3 regions of the Phyllobacterium sp. 01N428 genome follow, and region 3 is predicted to be linked to each of the others. Evidence: riboswitches for the same ligand, from Rfam matches in the RefSeq annotation. Region 3 holds a riboswitch; each other region holds the start of a gene.
The links. A riboswitch is a leader RNA that binds a small molecule or an ion and turns the genes downstream of it on or off. The one in region 3 is predicted to bind thiamine pyrophosphate.

Region 1 (6,441 bases), on a different contig from region 3:
GAGACCGACCTTGCGGATTGCTTCCATGATTGCGGCACGGTCGGCCTCGTCAAGGCGCAAATCCGGCCGACGGCCCAGTCCGACATTGGCCGCGACATCGAGATGAGCAAACAGATTATTCTCCTGAAACACCATTGAGACCGGCCGCTCAGCCGGGGCGGCGCGCGTCATGTCCTTGCCCTCAATGAAAATGCGCCCAGACTTAGCCGGCTCGAAGCCGGCGATGAGGTTGAGCAGCGTCGATTTTCCCGATCCGCTCGGCCCGATGATGGTAACGATGGAGGAAGGCTCGATGACAAGGTCGAAATGCATCGCCATCTCGCCATAATCGAAATCCACCGATTCAAGGCGGATTTCGGCGCCATGCCGCGATCCTTCACTGGAGTGTTCAACCATCGCTACGCACCTCGCGTGTCTTCAGGCGGTTTGCCCCCCTGTCAGCAAAGATCATCAGGAGCAGGCACAGGCAGCCGAGTATCAGGGCGAGACCGGCCGCATCCTGAGTGCGATAGCTGCCCATACGCTGCAACAGGAGGTAGGGCAGCGTCTGGACTGCGTCATTTCCAAAAAGCGCGATCGTTCCGAGATCGCCGAGCGAAAGCGCCATTGCGAATGCAAAGGCAATCCACAAGGGCTGCCGCAATACCGGCCAGTCGATGAGGCGGAGCCGGTTCCATCCCCTGATGCCCAGTTCCGCGCAGAGCCGGTTATGGCGGCTCGCCGCCGTATCCCAGGCCGGTCGCAGAATGCGGTATGCAAATGGAATTGCCATCGCCGCATTGACGCTGACGACCATGACCGGCGCAAGCCTGAACGGATCGACGAAATGGCGCGACAGGATGAACCACCCCGCTCCGATGACGATCGGTGGCACAACCATGATGAGGCTGGCGCCAAGGTCAAGGGCGCGTTCAAAAATGCCGGGCGTTCCGTAACGGCGGCGGTTTGCGATGTCCTCGCGTGCCGTAACGAGGACGAGCGAAATCAGCGTTGCGAGAAGGCCGGCGCCAGCGCCAAGGCCGAGGCTGGTTAGGATTGCCCGCCACACCTGCGTTTCGCCCAGCAGACGCGAAAGATCGGCAGAAAGACCGGAAACCACGGTGCCTGCCATGGGCAAGCCGACGAAGAGCACGCCAACGAGAATGAGAATAGCATCCAACGACCTTGAACCGGCAGAGGACTTATCGAAGCGGCGGGCCGTCGTGCGCAGGCTGAAACCCTCCTCCGTAGGACGGCCAGCGATGCTGAGGAGCAAAAGTACCGCGATTGTTAACGTGAGTTGCAAAAGGGTCAGCGATACGGCGCGCGCGATATCGAAGTCGAAGTGGAGCGCCTGGTAGATCGCCACTTCCAGTGTTGTCGCGCGCGGCCCGCCGCCAAGCGTCAGCACGATGGTGAAGGACGTAATGCACAGCATGAAGATCAGCCCGGCAATGCCGGCAAGATTGCGCCGTATAACCGGCCATTCGATCAGGCGAAACTGCCCCCATGCGCGCATGCCGAGCTGCGCGGAAAGTTTCCAGTAATCTTCCGGAATTGAGTCGAGGCTGGCGTGAATGAACCGCGTTGCCAGCGGCAGGTTGAAGAACACGTGGGCGATCAGAATGCCAGTGAGGCCGTAGATGTTCGGTATGATTTCAGAGCCGGATTGCGCAAGCAGTGCAGCGAGAAGGCCGTTGCGTCCGTAAATGCTGGTGATGCCAAGCACAGCGACAAGCGCGGGCAGGGCTAGGGGCAGGGCGAAAAGGCGCAAGATCATCGGCCGCCCCGGAAAATCAGGATTGGCATGGAGGGCCCGGGCCAGCGGGATGGCAAAGGCGATCGAGAGCAGCATTGAAAGAACGGCCTGCAACAGGGTGAAGCGAGCAACCCTCCACAAATAGCTGTCGAATGTAGCAAAGCCTTCGGCATCGCCACGCAATGCCTCGCTCAGGAGACCGAGCAAGGCTCCGCCCGCAAGGAGGGCGAGAAAGGCCAGGGCGATTGCCCCAGCCCAAGGTTTGAGGGTGGTGTTGGGCGTCAATGCGTTACAGGCTCATCGACGCCAGCCACTCGTCGATCCAGGCCTTGCGGTTCTTGGCCACTTCCTCAGGCGAGAACATCAGGGTCGTTGCGGGCTTGACCAGCCTGTCGAAGGCCGGGTTCAGCGGCGTGCTGGTTTTTGCCGCCGGGAACATCCAGTTGTTTTCCGGGATGGCGTCCTGGAAGGCGGGCGAGGTCATGAAGGCAAGAAATTCCTTGGCCAGCGGGTTCTTCGCACCCGTCGTGGTCTGGCCCGCGACTTCAACCTGCAGATAGTGGCCTTCGGCGAACGACGCGGCCCTGTAGCGCTCGGTCTTCTCGGCGATCTCATGATAGGCAGGAGATGTCGTATAGGAGAGGACAAGCGGGGCTTCACCCTTGGTGAAGAGGCCGTATGCTTCCGACCAACCGGGCGTAACGGTCAAGACGCGGTTCTTGAGCTTGGCCCAAGCTTCCCCCGCCTTGTCGCCATAGACCGATTTTACCCACAGGAGCAGTCCCAGGCCCGGCGTCGAAGTACGCGGGTCCTCGATGACGATCTTCTGTTTCGGATCGCCTTCGACGAGGTCCTTGAGGCTCGCTGGAGGGGTCGTCAGCTTTTCCGTGTCATAAATCACGGCAAAGTAGCCATAGTCGAAGGGTACGAAAATATCGTCCTTGTAGCCACCCGGAATTGCTACTGCCTTCGTATCGATGCCGTGCGGCGCGAAGAGGCCGGTCGCTGCCGCTTCATAGGTGAGATTCGTATCAAGACCGAGAACAATGTCCGCCTTCGTTGCGGCGCCTTCGAGCTTCAACCGGTTAAGAAGGGCAACGCCGTCGGTCACGGCAACGAAGTCGACGGTGCAACCGCACTGTTTTTCGAAAGCCTCCTTAACCTTGGGGCCGGGGCCCCACTCTGCGGTGAAGCTTTCATAGGTATAGACGGTGAGCTTGCCTTCGGCGTTAGCACCCGCCGGGAAAGCGAGTGCCAGCGCACCGATCATGAGTGCAAATTTCAATAATGTCGTTAGCGGCCGCATCGGCGCCTCCTTAGCTTGGTGTTCAAAAGGATTGGTGCGCCGGCTGTGATGCCGCGTCTAATCCCTCCGCCGGTACAAACCGGATCAGGTTCCGCGGGTTGGCAGGTGTTTCACCTTGTGCCTCTCAGCCTGTCATTTCTGGCAGGCACCCCGTTAGAGCGTTGCAAAGATTAAAGAAAAACATTGGTCGGCGCAAGCCGATTGCCCGTCTTGCGTGTGGTTGCGATCGCAATGTCGGGGGCCGGTTAATCCGCGCTGATTAACCCGGATTTGTGTGAAGCCATGCGCCCGCGAATCTGCTAGATTTCCCTTCAGAACAATAAGAAGACTAAGGGGGCAGAAATGTTCGAACTCACGGATGGGGCCATGCTGGTGGTCATAGCCATCGCCACGGCAATCGGGGCCTACATATTCTACGGTATCTCGCTGTTGCAGCTTACAGGGTTTTAGCGTTCGCACGCGTGCCCTTGCCCGGCAGCTTCATGTCACGCTGAACGACGCTATGCGGCGAGGGTGCCGCATGCTATGGCCGCGTCATGAGCAAGTTTGTCATTCTTCTCGGCGGAACCGTCCACGCCAATGATCGCCTCAGGGACCTCGTCGCCGGTGCCCGCGTCCTTGCGGCCGATGGCGGCATAGCACATGCCGAAGCCCTCGGTCTTGAACCCGAGCTTTGGCTCGGCGATTTCGATTCGACCTCGCCCGAATTGGACCGGCGTTATGCGCATGTTCCCCGCTCGGTTTTCCCGGCTGCCAAGGATATGACGGACGGCGAGCTCGCGCTCAACGAAGCCTATCGGCTCGGCGCAACGGAAGTCGTTCTATGCGGGGCGTTCGGCGGTTCGCGCACCGATCAACCGCTCCTGCATCTCACCATGGCGACGGCCCATGCGGCCGAGGGCCGCAAGATAATCCTCTCCAGCGGTGATGAAGAAGCGCATCCGCTGGTCGCAGGTTCCTACAGGTTCGATTTCCCCGAAGATACGCTCTTCAGCATTGTTGCATTTTCGCCATTGCACGGGCTTTTTATCGAAGGCGCTCGCTGGCCGCTGCAAAATATGGAACTTTCTTTCGGTTCATCGCTTACTGTCTCGAATTCGGTACGCGGAACTCTCCGGGTATCGCTCGATTCAGGTAAGGCAATCCTGATTGCTGCCTTGCAACCTGCGTCCGGCTTGTAAAACAAAGCGCTAGATGCAATTGTTGCAGGACAGCATTGGGGACGCAAGCTGTTGAAATTTGGTTCTAACAACGGGAGAGGTCTTCCATGTTGAAAAGTTTGTCCACGATTGCAGTCGCCGGACTCCTGGCGTTTTCGGCCGCCGGGTGCACCACTTCTGATCAGCGCGTCGCCGGCTACGGCGTAGGCGGTGCGGCATTGGGTGCATTGGCTGGTGGTGCAATCAACGGTGGCAAGGGCGCCCTTGCAGGTGCTGCAATCGGCGGTGCCGGTGGTGCTTTGGTTGGTGCTGCCACCAACAACAATAGCAATCGTTATTGCACATACGAGAATCGTTATGGCCAGCGTTATCAGGCCCCGTGCCGATAATCGGTTATTTCTTGCATAAGAGCAGGCCGGGATTTTCCCGGCCTGTTTTTTTGGCCAGGGCGGAGTAGCCCAACGACGCTACTGATCGTAGGTGAGCGTGGCGTAGGCAGACCCTCCCCGGCTTCATACAACCATGATCCTCGGTACACGAGCCGAGAATGTCGACGGAGGGGCTCCGCCATAATTTGTTGGTAAGCGCGGTGGAAAACTTTCTTCTGCCTTATTGGCACAGCAGGGTCCGCCGCATCTGTTTTGGACATGAAAGGATTTGTCATGAAGTTACGTCTGACCGCGATTGCGGTATCCGCGCTGCTGGCCGTCTCTGTTGCCGGTTGCGCAACGAGCGAGCAAAACGTACGTGGAGGGACGGGCGCCCTGATTGGCGGTGGCCTGGGTGCGATTGCCGGCCAGGCGCTGGGGCATGACACAAAGAGCACGGTGGTTGGCGCAGCAGGCGGTGCCTTGCTCGGTGCCGCAATCGGCACCGTAACGACGCCGCAAGGCCAGACGCAGAACCTCTGCCGCTACCAGCGGCGTGACGGCTCGATCTATACCGCGCCTTGCGAAGGTAATGGCGGCGGCGCCTATGGCGGCAGCGGATACTGATTTTCAACGCACAGTCCTACGACAGGCCGGAAAATTCCGGCCTGTTTTATTTGACAGGGGCACGTTTCTCGCCGAAAAGGCCATGCGCCCGGCCACTCCCGGTCTGCCTGTACCGCTGGATTTGATTTCTTCATGGCCCCACCACTGCTTCGTCTCGACCAGATTGCGCTGACATTCGGCGGCACGCCGCTCCTGACCGATGCTGCGCTTTCCGTCAGCGAGGGTGATCGCATTGCCCTGGTTGGACGCAATGGTTCGGGTAAATCGACGCTGTTAAAAATCGCGGCCGGCTTCATTGCGCCGACCGATGGCGAGGTGTTCAAGCATCCGGGCGTGACAGTGCGCTATCTCGCGCAGGCGCCGGACATGGATGGCTTTGCAAATGTCCACGACTATGTGGAAGCTGGGCTCGGACCCGCCGACGACCACTACCGCGTCGGCTATCTGCTGGAACATCTGGGGCTTACCGGCGAAGAAAAGCCAGACAATCTCTCGGGCGGCGAGGCGCGCAGGGCGGCGCTTGCCAAGGTGCTCGCGCCGCAGCCGGATATACTGCTTCTCGACGAGCCGACGAACCATCTCGATCTGACGACGATCGAATGGCTGGAAGGCGAACTTCGCCAGATGCGCTCGGCCCTCGTGGTCATTTCGCATGACCGGCGCTTTCTCGAAAACGTCAGCCGTGCGACGGTCTGGCTCGATCGCGGCGTTACGAGACGGCTCGAACAGGGTTTCGCCGGCTTTGAGGAATGGCGCGACAAGATCCTTGAAGAAGAGGAACGCGATCTTCACAAGCTCGGGCGACAGATCGTGCGTGAGGAACACTGGCTGCGTTATGGCGTCACCGCGCGGCGCAAGCGCAACATGCGCCGCCTTGGCGAATTGCAGACCATGCGCAGCGAATTCCGCAATCACCGGCGTGCGCAGGGAACGGCGGTCCTGAAGGCCAGCGACGCAAGGGAATCGGGCAAGCTCGTCATCGAAGCCGAACATTTGTCCAAGGCCTACGGCGATAATGTCCTGGTCGATGATTTTTCGACGCGCATCCAGCGCGGCGATTGCGTCGGTTTCGTTGGGCCGAATGGTGCGGGCAAGACCACGCTTCTCTCCATGCTCACCGGCCAGCTCGCATCCGACAGTGGCACACTAAAACTTGGCACCAATCTTGAAATCGCGGTGCTCGACCAGAGGCGCGACAGCCTCAATCTCGAACAGACGCTATCCGACTATCTGACGGACGGG
Region 2 (6,441 bases), on a different contig from region 3:
CGTCCGAAGGGGCGAGCACAGGCTTTTCTTTGCGTTGATTGGTGACGTAAACGCCCGAACCCATGCGGATATGGATCAGTCCTTCGACTTCCAGCGCAATGAGAGCTTCGCGGATTGTCGGGCGGGAAACACCAAGTTCCTCGGCAAGTTCGCGTTCGCCGGGCAATCGTTCGCCAACGGCGAATGAACCGCATTCGATCAAATCACGGATCTGTTCCGCGACCTGCTGATACAGGCGGCGCGGCTGGATCGCTGCGAACATTGGACCTCCCCGCACGGCTCCTCTCCGCGCATGACTGGTAAACTGGCCTTACCAATCATTAACTGATACATTGATATATATGTTCGAGTCAACCCGTCAGACCTCGCGCCTCTACCTCAGGCAATTGTTACACATTGTATCGGAAAGTGATTGCCGTCGGCACACGCGAACAAGCTAAGAGAAATCTCGATACTCTGACTTCTTCGACCGGTGACCAATGCTGCCTCAAAACCGATTGCCGCGCGCCTTCGCCGCCCTGAGCCTTGCCTTGGTTCTGAGTGCTTGCTCGACAACCGATCCGAAGCTTCCGACCGCGGCGTCGATCCCGGTTCCCGAGGCTGCGCCACGCGTGGCGGCAACTGACTCTCGGCTTTTAGCCAAGACATCCGACAAATCCGTCGATGGCCTGATCACAAAATACTCGGTCGCCTATGCTGTGCCGGAATCCCTGGTCCGCCGTGTCGTGAAGCGTGAAAGCCGTTTCAATCCCCAGGCACGCAACGGGCCCTATTGGGGGCTTATGCAGTTGCTTCCAGCGACTGCACGCGGCCTCGGCCATGATGGCAACGCCAAGGATCTGCTCGATGCGGAGACCAACCTTAAATACGGGGTGAAATATCTCGCGGGCGCCTATAAAGTGGCGGACAACAATCCCGACCAGGCAGTCCGCCTCTATTCACGCGGGTATTACTATCAGGCCAAGCAGAAGGGCATGCTCGACGTGCTCGAACCTTCGGCAGAGCCCGTACAGACCGCTCTTGTTGCGACGTCATCGGAAGCAAGCACGCCCCCTGCCGCGCAGGCGACGAGCGCCCTCATGACGCCGACCGAACTTGCCTATGCCGACGGCAAGGTGGTGTTTCCGGCGGTGATCCCGCTGCCCTTCGAGCGGCAGGATTTGCTGGCCTCCACGATCGTGCCTACCACCACCGGTGGAAATGGTGCACGGGTCCGCGTCCCCGCCCCACTTTGAGCCCACTGCCCGCGAGCATCGCTGACGTCACGTAATCCTTGGCGTGCGCCACGGCATCGGCCAGAATCTCGCCCTTGGCCAGTTCAGCCGCGATGGCCGAAGCAAGCGTGCAGCCGGTTCCATGATCGTTATGGGTGGCGATGCGGGGGCTCGAAAACCATTCTTGCGTTTTTCCGTCGCACAGAAGATCGCTGCTCTCCGCTCCGCTGCCATGGCCGCCCTTGATCAAGACTGCTGAAGGACCGAAAGCCAGCAGAAGCTCGGCCTGGCGCACCATTTCGGCCGCATCGCCTGCGATGGGCCGCCCGGTCAGCAGGGCCGCTTCCGCAAGGTTGGGTGTAACGAGGACTGCGTTGGGGAGAAGCACCTGCCGCAACGCATCGATGGCTCCGGGGTCGAGTAGCTGATCACCTGAGGTCGCGACCATGACCGGGTCGATAACGAGCGCCCGGTCCCAGCCACGCAGGCCATTGGCAATGCTCTCGATCGCTGCCACTGCGGAGACCATGCCGATCTTGATCGCGGCGACGTCAATATCTGACAGAACGGCGTCGATCTGGGCGCTTATGATCGAAGGCGAGAGATTTTCGATTGCTGTCACGCCCTTTGTGTTCTGGGCGGTGATGGCTGTGATGACGCTCGCCCCATAGACGCCAAGCGCCGAGAAGGTTTTCAGATCCGCCTGGATACCCGCGCCGCCGCCGCTGTCCGAGCCGGCGATGGTCAATGCGATCGCGGTCATCGCCGCGCCTCGAGCGCTTTGTCCACGGCCTCGCGCAGTACTTGCGCAGCAGCTTTCGGGTCCACCTGCCGGAAAATCGCCGAAATGACCGCTATGCCATCGGCCCCGGCTTCGATGGCCGGTGCGGTGCGCGCGAGATCGAGGCCGGCAATAGCGCCGATCGGCAGGTCGGGCTTCTTCGCCCGAATGATCTGCGCCAGACGTTGATAGCCGTCAAAGCCGATGGGACCGTCGGGATTGTGCTTGGCCGGCGTTTCGAACAACCCGCCGATGCAAGCATAGTCGATATCGCCAGCGATGGCGGCTTCGGCATCGGATTCGTTCTTCACCGTCAAACCGATGATCGCATCCGGGCCAAGCAGACGACGGACGTCGGCGACCAGCATGTCCTCGCGCCCGACATGGACCCCGTCGGCACCCGTGGCAAGCGCCACGTCGACCCGGTCGTTGACGACGAAAGGAACGCCGCTGCCGCCCAGCGCTGCCCTGATCGCATTGGCACGTTCCACCATCTTTCGTGTTGGCGAATTCTTGTCGCGATACTGGATGATCGTGGCGCCGCCTCGCGCCGCAGCGAGCGCCAGAGCACCAAGGTCTTGCCCGCCGCCGATGGCGTCGACATCAACAATGGCATTCAGCCGGAAATCTACTTTTGGCATGATCTTCTCTTTCATTAGAGCGAAGGAGGTTGGGAGAGTTCGACGGCGAGATCGCCGACGGCGGGGATCGATTTGATAAGCCCTGCTTCGTGCAGGAAGACACCGAGGCGTTCGTAGCGGCTGCGATCGAGAGCCGCCGGCCGTTTGGCGAAGCGTGGAAGCGTGTCCGTCCACGCTTGCCTGTTCAGCGGATTGTCGAGATCCGGATAGGCCTTGATGAAAATCTGCCAGCTCTCGTCCGGGTGATTGGTCAGATAGATCGCCCCCTTTTCGACAGCGCCAAGAAAGCGGGGCAGGCGATTGTCGGTGACGAGATCCCGGTTTGTGACGAAGATGAGTTCGTCATAGACCGGCACGCCGTGCTCCTCGGGAAAGAAGGCGCGGCCGCTATGACCCTCCTGTGTCATCTGGGTCAGTTCGAAGTTGCGGTAGGCTCCGACAGTCGCATCGACCTGTCCCGCGATCAGCGAGGCCGAGAGGGCGAAATTGACGTTGATCAGTTCTACATCCTTGATGGACATGCCTTCGGACTTGAGCATTGCGCCGAGCATCGCGTCCTCAAACCCGGCGACCGAGAAGCCGACTTTCTTGCCCTTCAAATCCTTGAGGCTTTTGATCGGACCATCGGCCAGTGTCATCACCGTGTTGAGTGGTGTTTCCACCAGCGTCCCGAAGCGCACCAGCGGCAGGCCGGCGTCATGGTCGAGATAGAGATTGGGCTGGTAGTGAATGGCGATGTCGGCCTGCTTTGCCGCGATAAGGCGTGGCGGCGCGGCCGGGTCTGCTGGCGGCATCAGATTCACATCAAGACCTGCATCGGCGAAGAATCCCTTCTCGCGGGCGATGACAAGAGGGGCGTGGTCCGGATTGACGAACCATTCGAGCAGAACCGTCAACTTGTCGGCGGCTCTGGCAGGTGCGGTTGCGGCGCAGAGCGCAAGGCATATGGTGAGGATCAATGAGCGTATGCGGAACATCGGTTGTCCTTTGTTGCATCGATGAGGGAGAGGTCATGTTTCCGGCGCCCAAGGGGTAAGGCGGCGCGTCAGGGCGTCGACGAGAAAGCGCAGGATCACGGTGAGGGCGGCGAGGATCATCAGTGCCGCGAACATGGTTTCGGTCTGCATGCGGGCATTGGCTTGGAGCATGACAAAACCGAGCCCGCGCGACGAGCCGACCCATTCGCCAATCACGGCGCCGATCGGGGCAAAGACGGCGGCGACGCGCAGGCCCGATCCGAGCGAGGGCAAGGCGCTCGGAACCCGAACGAGAACAAGCGTTGCGAGCGGCGTCGCTTGCGTGAGCGAAGCCGCATCGAGCAGGTCGCGGTTGGTCCGCTGCAGGCCATCGGCAAAGGCCGACGCCACGGGAAAGAAGATGATGAGGCTTGCCATCACCACCTTGGAGGCAAGTCCAAAGCCGAACCACAGAACAAGCAGCGGCGCGATGGCAAACACCGGGAGTGCCTGCAAGACAAGAAGGAGCGGCCAGACGACATGGCGGAAGGCAGGAATGGCGGCGACGAGCAGCGCGATGACAATGCCGGCGAGCGCGCCGAATGCCAGTCCAAGCAGGATCTCGATGAGCGTGATCGATGCGTTGACGCCAAGATATTGCCGCTGTTCGACCAGTGCCGACACCACCGCAATTGGCCCAGGCAGAATGAATCGCGGAGGCTGGAACAGCCAGACCGCCACTTGCCAGCAAGCAGCGACGGCGGCAAGCGCCGCGACCATGCGAATAACGAGGCGCATGGTTGGCAGCTACCGCCGCAGTTCAAATGTCAGGATGTATGGCACGCTCTGGACTCCATTGCTTTTGAAGATCCGGTCATGCGCGAAGGTGAAGCTGAAAAGGCGCGAACTATGCTCAATTCCCGTTCCTACGCCGGCATGACCCGGATCAGGTTCAAGGGTCCAGCTCGACGCTATCTCAGCACTGTACAGTGCCCCCCTCGGAATGAAGCGATGATGGAGCGGCGCGAGATCAAAGTCAATCGCGCCGCGTCAGGTCCTAGTGGGTCAGGCGGACGTTCTCGCCATCGACCGATTTACAGGCGGCCGTGATCTTGTAGTAGAAGTCCTGGTTGGCCCAGCCGCCGCCGTCTTCCCACGCATGGCTATGGGGCGTGTTGTCACAATTCATCAGGTCGTCCAGTGGCGGCTTGGATCCCAATGGCAGTTGGACGCCATCGACGAACAGATGGTTGACCGTGTTCGGGTCGTCGGTTTTTAGCGTGGAATTGTATTTCGAATAGCCCGACTCATTTGTGGCAATGCAGTCGACGTATCGCGATTTTCCGGCGTTCTTGTCCTTGTAGCCGACATCGCAACCGTCATTTTTGATTTCCATCTTTAGGTACAGCTTGGTGTAGTCACCGAGATCGAATGTGATCGGAACATTGATATCCGGGTCTGTTTTACCGCCGCCGTTACCGTTGTAGAGGTTATGGTCGGTCGCGGTGTATTTGATGGTGCCGACAACAACGTCCTTGCCATTGCGCACGACGATGATGGAAACTTTCTTGAACCAGTAGCCCGTAACCTTGTCGATCGTGATCTTGGCCGTCGTCGGCTTCAATGGCGCCAGCGCCGTGGCGTTGACGTTGATCGGCATGTTGTCCTTGTTGAGAACATGCATGAACAGGGTGCTGGTCTGGCCGCCAAGGGTGATGGAAACCTTTTGATTTTCGGTACTGAAGTTCAAATTGATATCTTCGGCGCGCAGGCCGAGATTGGCCTGGAGGAAGGCACGTGCCCTCGCCTCGGCGGCCGCTTTGTTGGACCCGGTGAAAACCGAGGCTGCCGCAAGCGCCGCAGCGTCGGCCGCATTCTGCAGCCGCGAACGGTCATTGCTGGCGCGGCTATAATCCACGGCGAGCCCGGCAAACCCCAGGAGCGGTACAAGCAGCAAACCGAATGTGATCGCGGTTGCGCCGCGGCGGTCTTTTATGAATTGACGTAGATAGTTCATGGCCCCACTCCAGTCGATGAGCGCAACCATCAGTTGTCCGGCGTAAATGACGGCTTATGAAATTCGTTCAGATTTTCACGATCTGCCCTGGAACGGGCGTCGGTGAAGAAATGCGTCTGCAAATGGTAAATGTTTGATGAAGCTGCATTAGGCGTTTTGAACGACAGGGCGGACAAAACCCTGGCTCGCGACAAGGAGGTTGCGCGTGTAGTCCTGCGTTACATGGCGCCGGGCAAGTTCCGACGCGGTGAGCCGTTCGACCTCTGCGCCATGTTGCATTACCATCAGCCGGTCGCACATGTGCGTTACGACTGCGAGATCATGGCTGACCATGACGAATGTCAGCTTGCGGTCGCGGCGGATCTGCTCGAGAAGATTCAGCACCTCCGCCTGCACCGATGCGTCGAGCGCAGAGGTTGGCTCGTCCAGCAACAGGATCGATGGTTCGAGAATCAGGGCGCGGGCGATGGCGACACGCTGGCGCTGGCCGCCCGACAGCTGATGCGAGTAGCGGAAGCGAAAACTGGAACCGAGCCCGACCTCGTCAAGCGCCCGCAAGATGCGCCGCTCGATATCGCCGAACCCATGTACGGCGAGCGGCTCAAGGAGCAATCGGTCCACGGTCTGGCGCGGATGCAGCGAACCATAGGGGTCCTGGAACACCATTTGCACTTCGCGGTAAAAGGCCTTTGTGCGCGATGCGCCGAGCAAATTGCCATTGACCTCGATCGTCCCCGCGGTCACGGGTGCCAGACCCGCCACGGCGCGCAACAACGTCGATTTGCCCGAACCGGATTCGCCGACGAGACCGAAGGACTCGCCGGGCACCACC
Region 3 (6,441 bases):
GCTTGATATGCTGCATTGCGCTATTCGTGTGCGCGGCCGTCATAAAGTTTTCAAGAAGGGCTGGACAGGCAGGAAATGCCCCGTTATAGAGCCCTCACTTTCGGTCGTCACAGCGGCTGACGGGCACATAGCTCAGTTGGTAGAGCAGCTGACTCTTAATCAGCGGGTCGTAGGTTCGATCCCTACTGTGCCCACCATTCTTTCGAAAAAAGGGCCGCATGGCCCTTTTTTCATGCACGCGAGGCAGGCTCCACCTGCCGGCAAACGCTAGAGGAGACTTCCCATGAGCATCCGTCGTATTGAAGTTGGTCCACGCATGAGCCAGGCCGTTATCCATGGCAACACGGTATATCTCGCCGGGCAGGTGGGTGGCCCGGGCAAGAGTGTTACCGAGCAGACCAAGGATGTGCTTGCGGCCGTCGATCGCCTGCTCAAGGAAGCCGGCACCGACAAGTCGAAGCTGCTCCAGGCAATTATCTGGCTCGACGACATGAAGGACTTCAGCGAGATGAACGCCGTGTGGGATAGCTGGGTCGATCCGGCCAATACGCCCGCGCGCGCAACCGGCGAAGCCAAGCTCGCAACGCCCGAATACAAGGTCGAGATCATCATCACCGCCGCTCTCTGATTCGGTTTGGCGCGCTTCAATGCTCGCCATTATTGAAGCGGCTGCGACTATCCTGCCTTAAAAGGCGGTTTCTTTGCAGCAAAGCCCGAGTAAATTGCTCGGGCAGGCTGGATTTTTGGTGCGGAAATGCATAAAGTCCGCGCTTCTCCGGATTGCCACAGGGGCAATTCTTCAAACGCTTGTCTGATTGTAGCCAATTGCTATTGCGCAAGACGAGGCAAGCATGGGTAAGGAAAACGATTGCAAGTACTCGTTCGAGACAACAATGTTGAACAGGCCCTCCGGGTCCTGAAGAAAAAGATGCAGCGGGAGGGTCTCTTCCGCGAAATGAAGGCGCGCCAGGCATTCGAAAAGCCGTCCGAGCGCCGTGTCCGTGAAAAAGCTGAAGCCGTCAGCCGCGCCCGCAAGGCAGCGCGCAAGCAGGCACAGCGCGAAGGTCTCCTGCCGGGGCCGAAGAAGAAGGAACGCCCGCCGCGTCCGAATGGCAATGCCGGTGGCGATTTCAACCGATAGTCGGTGACCGGCCCGTCCGGTCATTTTTACAGCGAGAAAACCCGCACGGCCTTGCCGGGGCGGGTTTCGTTTTTCCTGGCCCTGTATGGTCGGCCGGGATCATCGCTTGGGCGGTTTCCAGAAAGTGCCTCCTTGCGCGGCCCAACGGCCTGCCTATTCATGCAGGCATTCAGTCATGCATCATGGAGACAAGCATATGGCACTCAAGCTCAATATTATCATTGCCAGCACACGCCCCGGTCGTGGCGGCCCGGCAGTCGCAAAGTGGTTTCATGAATTTGCCGGCCAGGATGCCCGGTTTGAAACCACGCTGATCGACCTTGCCGAGATCAATCTGCCTCTCCTTGATGAACCGCATCATCCCCGCATGCAGAAGTATGAAAAGGCTCATACCAAGCGTTGGAGCAACCTCGTCGATGCGGCAGACGCAACCGTTTTCGTTACCCCGGAATATGATTATTTTGCTCCCCCATCGCTCATCAACGCTTTGATTTACCTGTCCAAGGAGTGGAATTACAAACCGGCCGGATTTGTCAGCTATGGCGGCGTATCCGGCGGCTTGCGCTCGGTCGAGTCGGTAAAAGGGCTGGTTGCGGGCTTGCGCATGATGCCGATTCCCGATGGCGTTGCAGTGCATTCGTATCAGCAGTTCATCGATGATGAAGGCGTCTTCCAGCCCACCGAATCGATGACGGGCAGCGCGGCGACAATGCTGGCGGAACTTGCCAAGTGGGCAGAGGCCCTGAAGCCGCTGCGCGCCTGAACTGACGTATTGACCCGCTTGACAACGGCGTTGCGGGCGGGTCTCTTAGAGATATTCACCAGGGGGGTCCCGACAAGGGGCTGAGATACTGCTGGCCATCGGCAAGCGCAGTGACCCGTTGAACCTGATCCAGTTCATACTGGCGTAGGGACGGTGCAAAAGTCTGCGCGGGCCAGGGATCTCCTGTTGTAGTTCGCACAAGCCTTTCATCCTTCCGGCACAGAACTGGGTTTCGCGCCTGCATGGCCATCACGCCATGCGGGCAATTTGAACTTGCGGGCGTTTTTGGAGCGTTCGCGGAGCAAAGGAACCTGATGATGACCGCAATTACTCCAATCGTTTCGACCGGCGCGCTCCCTGCATCGACCAAGGTCTACAAGCCCGGGCGCATATATGCGGATTTGCGCGTACCGATGCGCGAAATTGCCGTGCATCCAACGGCGGGCGAGCCCAACGTCACCGTCTATGATGCGTCCGGCCCCTATAGCGATCCGCTCGTGACGATCGATATTGCGCAGGGCCTGCCACGCATGCGGGAGGCCTGGCTTGAGGCGAGGGGCGACACGATTGTTTATGACGGCCGCCACGTTCTCCCCGCCGATAATGGCTTTGCGACCGGCGAACGCCTGACGCCGGCTTTCTCCGGCCTCAGCAGGCCAAGCAGGTCCAGGGATGGGCGTGCGGTTACCCAACTCGCCTATGCGCGGGCAGGCATCGTTACGCCGGAGATGGAGTTTGTCGCCATTCGCGAAAACCTTGGCCGCGAGGCGGCCAAGAGCGCGTTGGTGCGCGACGGCGAATCCTTCGGAGCGGCGATACCGGACTATGTGACGCCCGAATTCGTGCGCGACGAGATCGCGCGGGGCAGGGCGATCATCCCGGCCAATATCAACCACCCCGAACTCGAGCCGATGATCATCGGCCGCAATTTCCTCGTCAAGATCAATGCCAATATCGGCAATTCCGCTGTCACCTCTTCGATGGCCGAGGAGGTCGAGAAAATGGTCTGGGCGACGCGCTGGGGCGCGGATACGGTCATGGACCTTTCGACCGGGCGCAATATTCACAATATTCGCGAGTGGATCATCCGCAACGCGCCAGTGCCGATCGGCACGGTTCCGCTCTATCAGGCGCTGGAAAAGGTGGGCGGTATCGCCGAGGATCTGAGCTGGGAGATTTTTCGCGACACGCTGATCGAACAGGCGGAACAGGGCGTCGACTATTTCACCATCCATGCCGGGGTGCGGCTTCATTACATCCCGCTCACCGTCAACCGGGTGACCGGCATTGTCTCGCGCGGCGGTTCGATCATGGCGAAGTGGTGCCTGCATCACCACAGGGAAAGCTTCCTTTACGAGCATTTCGCGGAAATCTGCGATATTTGCCGCGCCTATGATGTCTCCTTCTCCCTGGGCGACGGGCTGCGGCCTGGGTCGATCGCCGATGCCAACGATGCGGCGCAATTTGCCGAACTCGAGACGCTTGGCGAACTTACCCGGATCGCCTGGGCCAAGGATTGCCAGGTGATGATCGAAGGGCCCGGCCACGTGCCGATGCACAAGATCAAGGAGAACATGGACAAGCAGCTCACGGATTGCGGCGAGGCTCCATTCTATACGCTAGGACCGCTGACGACAGATATCGCACCCGGCTACGATCACATCACCTCGGGCATCGGCGCGGCAATGATCGGCTGGTTCGGCACAGCAATGCTCTGCTATGTCACACCCAAGGAGCATCTCGGCCTGCCCGATCGGGACGATGTCAAGGTCGGCGTCATCACCTACAAGATCGCCGCCCATGCGGCCGACCTTGCCAAGGGCCATCCGGCGGCGAAACTGCGCGACGACGCGCTGTCGCGGGCGCGTTTCGAGTTCCGCTGGGAAGACCAGTTCAACCTGTCGCTCGATCCGGAAACCGCGCGCCTCTACCACGATGAGACCCTTCCGAAAGAAGCGCACAAGGTGGCGCATTTCTGCTCGATGTGCGGGCCGAAATTCTGCTCGATGCGTATTTCGCACGACATCAGGGCGGAGGCGCAGAAGGAAGGCATGGCGGCGATGGCCGCGAAATTCCGCGAGGGCGGCGATCTCTATATGCCGCTGGAAAATGGCGGTTGATCCATGGCGGTGCTTGTCAAAGGTGCTGGCGTTGCCGGCCTGGCGGTCGCGCATGAACTGATGGTGCGCGGTATCGAGGTGACCGTGGTCGATCCAGCGCCCGGAGGCTTAAGGGCTGCATCCTGGTATGCCGGCGGCATGCTCGCGCCCTATTGCGAAAGGGAAAGCGCCGAGCAGGCCGTCGTCGAGCTTGGACGAGGGGCGGCCGATTGGTGGGAGGAAGCACTGCCCGGCAGCGTGACCCGGAACGGCACGCTGGTCCTCGCCCCGGCGCGCGACCATAAGGAACTCGACCGCTTCGGCGCGCGCACGTCCGGCTTCGAAATGGTCGATGAAGGAGGGATCGCGGCGCTTGAGCCCGACCTTTCCGGCCGCTTTCGCAAGGGGCTTCATTTCCCCAGCGAAGCGCATCTCGATCCTCGCCATGCGCTGGTCGGTCTTGCCGCAAAGCTTGCCGCCTGCGGTGTCTGTTTCGAAACCGATCTGTCGGCCCGGTCGGGCTTCGACTGGACCATAGAATGCGTCGGCCGCGCGACGCAGGACGAGAACATTCGCGGCGTGCGCGGCGAAATGCTGCTGTTGCGCACGCCGGATGTTGCCCTGTCGCGGCCGATACGGCTCATTCATCCCCGCTTTCCCGTCTACATCGTGCCAAGGGCAGGACAGACCTTCATGGTCGGCGCAACGATGATCGAAAGCGATGCGACCGGGCCGATCACGGCGCGCTCGATGATGGAACTGCTGAATGCTGCCTATAGCCTGCATCCCGCCTTTGGCGAGGCTGAGATCGTGGAGACGGGTACCGGTATCCGGCCGGCCTATGCCGACAACCTGCCGCGCGTCGTCCGCAAAGGCAATGCAATCAGCATCAATGGACTTTTCCGCCACGGTTTCCTGCTTGCTCCCGCCATGGCGCGGCAGGCTGCGGACATGATTTTTGATGAAAGGAACAAGGCGCAATGAAACTCATCGTCAATGGTGAAACGCGTGAGGTCGCGGCGCAATTCCTCAACGCGCTGCTGAGCGAGCTGGAGTTCGAGGGCGAATGGCTGGCGACAGCGCTGAATGGCGAACTCGTCCGCTCAGCCGAGCGCGCAGGTTGCGCGCTCCGGGAGGGGGACCGCGTGGAAATTCTGACGCCGCGGCAGGGAGGCTGAGCATGCTGACGCTTTACGGCACCGAACTTCATTCACATTTGCTGCTCGGAACCGCGCAATACCCATCGCCGGCAATTCTGCTCGACGCTATTATGGCCTCCGGCACCGGGGTCGTCACGGTTTCCTTGCGCCGCGAAACGGCGGGTGGCAGTTCCGGCGAAAGGTTCTGGTCGTTGATCCGCTCGTCCGGCGTGCGCGTGCTGCCGAATACGGCCGGCTGCCATTCGGCCAAGGAAGCGGTGCTGACGGCGCAAATGGCGCGTGATCTCTTCGCCACGGATTGGATCAAGCTCGAAGTCATCGGCAATCACGACACGCTGCAACCGGATGTTTTCGCCCTGGTCGAGGCCGCGGGTATCCTCAGCAACGAGGGATTCAAGGTCTTTCCCTATACGACCGACGACCTGGTCGTCGCGGGGAGGCTGATCGATGCCGGCTGCGAGGTGCTGATGCCATGGTGCGCTCCGATCGGCTCGGCGCAGGGCCCGCTCAACCTGCATGCGCTGCGCTCGCTGCGCGGCCATTTCCCGGATGTCCCGTTGATTGTCGATGCCGGCCTCGGCCGTCCGTCGCATGCGGCGACTGTGATGGAACTCGGCTTTGATGCGATTCTGCTCAACACGGCCGTGGCGAAGGCGGGTGATCCGGTGGCGATGGCCGGTGCCTTCGCCAAGGCGACGGAGGCCGGCTACGCCGCATTTCGCGCCGGCATGCTCGAGCCGCGCGATGTTGCCGTGCCGTCAACGCCGGTGATCGGCAAGGCGGTTTTTGGCTAGCAAACGCCTCGGCCTGTCAGCTATCAAGCAAGGCTGCGACGTTGTGGTTTTCGCCGTAGACGAGGCAATCGGCTATGGTTGTCTTATCGAGGACGCCCCGCGTCACATTGGCCACCTCGTTGAAGACATGGCGAATCTCGCAGGTCGCTTCGCTGGCGCAATCCTCGCAGCGGCGATAGGCGATCTTGCTGAGGCAGGGGAGTGGCGCAATCGGCCCGTCGATGAGCCGGAGCACTTCGCCGAAAGTGATGTCCTCCGCGGACTTCAGCAGCAGATACCCGCCCATCTTGCCGCGACGGCTCATGACGATGCCTTGATGCTTCAGGTCGAGAAGAATCTGCTCGAGGAACTTCTTTGGGATGTTCTGCTCGTCGGCGATGTCGGAGATAAAGAGCGCTTTCTCGGCATCCGCCCTGGCGAGCACGACAAGAGCCCGCAGTGCGTATTTGGCTTTTTGCGATATCATTTTCTCTGCCTGACCACC

Region 1: it holds a riboswitch for thiamine pyrophosphate, as region 3 does, so the genes downstream of both, thiB (thiamine ABC transporter substrate binding subunit) here and thiC (phosphomethylpyrimidine synthase ThiC) in region 3, are expected to answer to the same signal.
Region 2: it holds a riboswitch for thiamine pyrophosphate, as region 3 does, so the genes downstream of both, AC1DNI_RS02845 (ABC transporter permease) here and thiC (phosphomethylpyrimidine synthase ThiC) in region 3, are expected to answer to the same signal.

Annotation. Positions count from the first base shown of each region.
Region 1 covers NZ_JBFTRH010000006.1:72,899-79,339, forward strand. The annotation lists gene thiQ (thiamine ABC transporter ATP-binding protein) at 1-396, opposite strand, end outside; gene thiP (thiamine/thiamine pyrophosphate ABC transporter permease) at 389-2,023, opposite strand; gene thiB (thiamine ABC transporter substrate binding subunit) at 2,028-3,044, opposite strand; TPP riboswitch at 3,089-3,207, opposite strand; gene AC1DNI_RS15510 (thiamine diphosphokinase) at 3,581-4,225, shown strand; gene AC1DNI_RS15515 (hypothetical protein) at 4,312-4,593, shown strand; gene AC1DNI_RS15520 (glycine zipper 2TM domain-containing protein) at 4,867-5,199, shown strand; gene AC1DNI_RS15525 (ABC-F family ATP-binding cassette domain-containing protein) at 5,332-6,441, shown strand, end outside.
Region 2 covers NZ_JBFTRH010000001.1:603,964-610,404, reverse strand. The annotation lists gene AC1DNI_RS02870 (FadR/GntR family transcriptional regulator) at 1-262, opposite strand, end outside; partial or broken gene AC1DNI_RS02865 (transglycosylase SLT domain-containing protein) at 660-981, shown strand; gene thiD (bifunctional hydroxymethylpyrimidine kinase/phosphomethylpyrimidine kinase) at 1,183-1,977, opposite strand; gene thiE (thiamine phosphate synthase) at 1,974-2,636, opposite strand; gene AC1DNI_RS02850 (ABC transporter substrate-binding protein) at 2,651-3,613, opposite strand; gene AC1DNI_RS02845 (ABC transporter permease) at 3,647-4,390, opposite strand; TPP riboswitch at 4,499-4,601, opposite strand; gene AC1DNI_RS02840 (TadE/TadG family type IV pilus assembly protein) at 4,650-5,609, opposite strand; gene AC1DNI_RS02835 (ABC transporter ATP-binding protein) at 5,757-6,441, opposite strand, start outside.
Region 3 covers NZ_JBFTRH010000002.1:175,406-181,846, reverse strand. The annotation lists gene AC1DNI_RS08930 (PhzF family phenazine biosynthesis protein) at 1-6, shown strand, start outside; tRNA gene AC1DNI_RS08925 (tRNA-Lys) at 122-197, shown strand; gene AC1DNI_RS08920 (RidA family protein) at 284-628, shown strand; gene rpsU (30S ribosomal protein S21) at 869-1,141, shown strand; gene AC1DNI_RS08910 (NADPH-dependent FMN reductase) at 1,338-1,904, shown strand; TPP riboswitch at 1,955-2,073, shown strand; gene thiC (phosphomethylpyrimidine synthase ThiC) at 2,222-4,024, shown strand; gene thiO (glycine oxidase ThiO) at 4,028-4,987, shown strand; gene thiS (sulfur carrier protein ThiS) at 4,984-5,181, shown strand; gene AC1DNI_RS08890 (thiazole synthase) at 5,184-5,957, shown strand; gene AC1DNI_RS08885 (RrF2 family transcriptional regulator) at 5,974-6,423, opposite strand.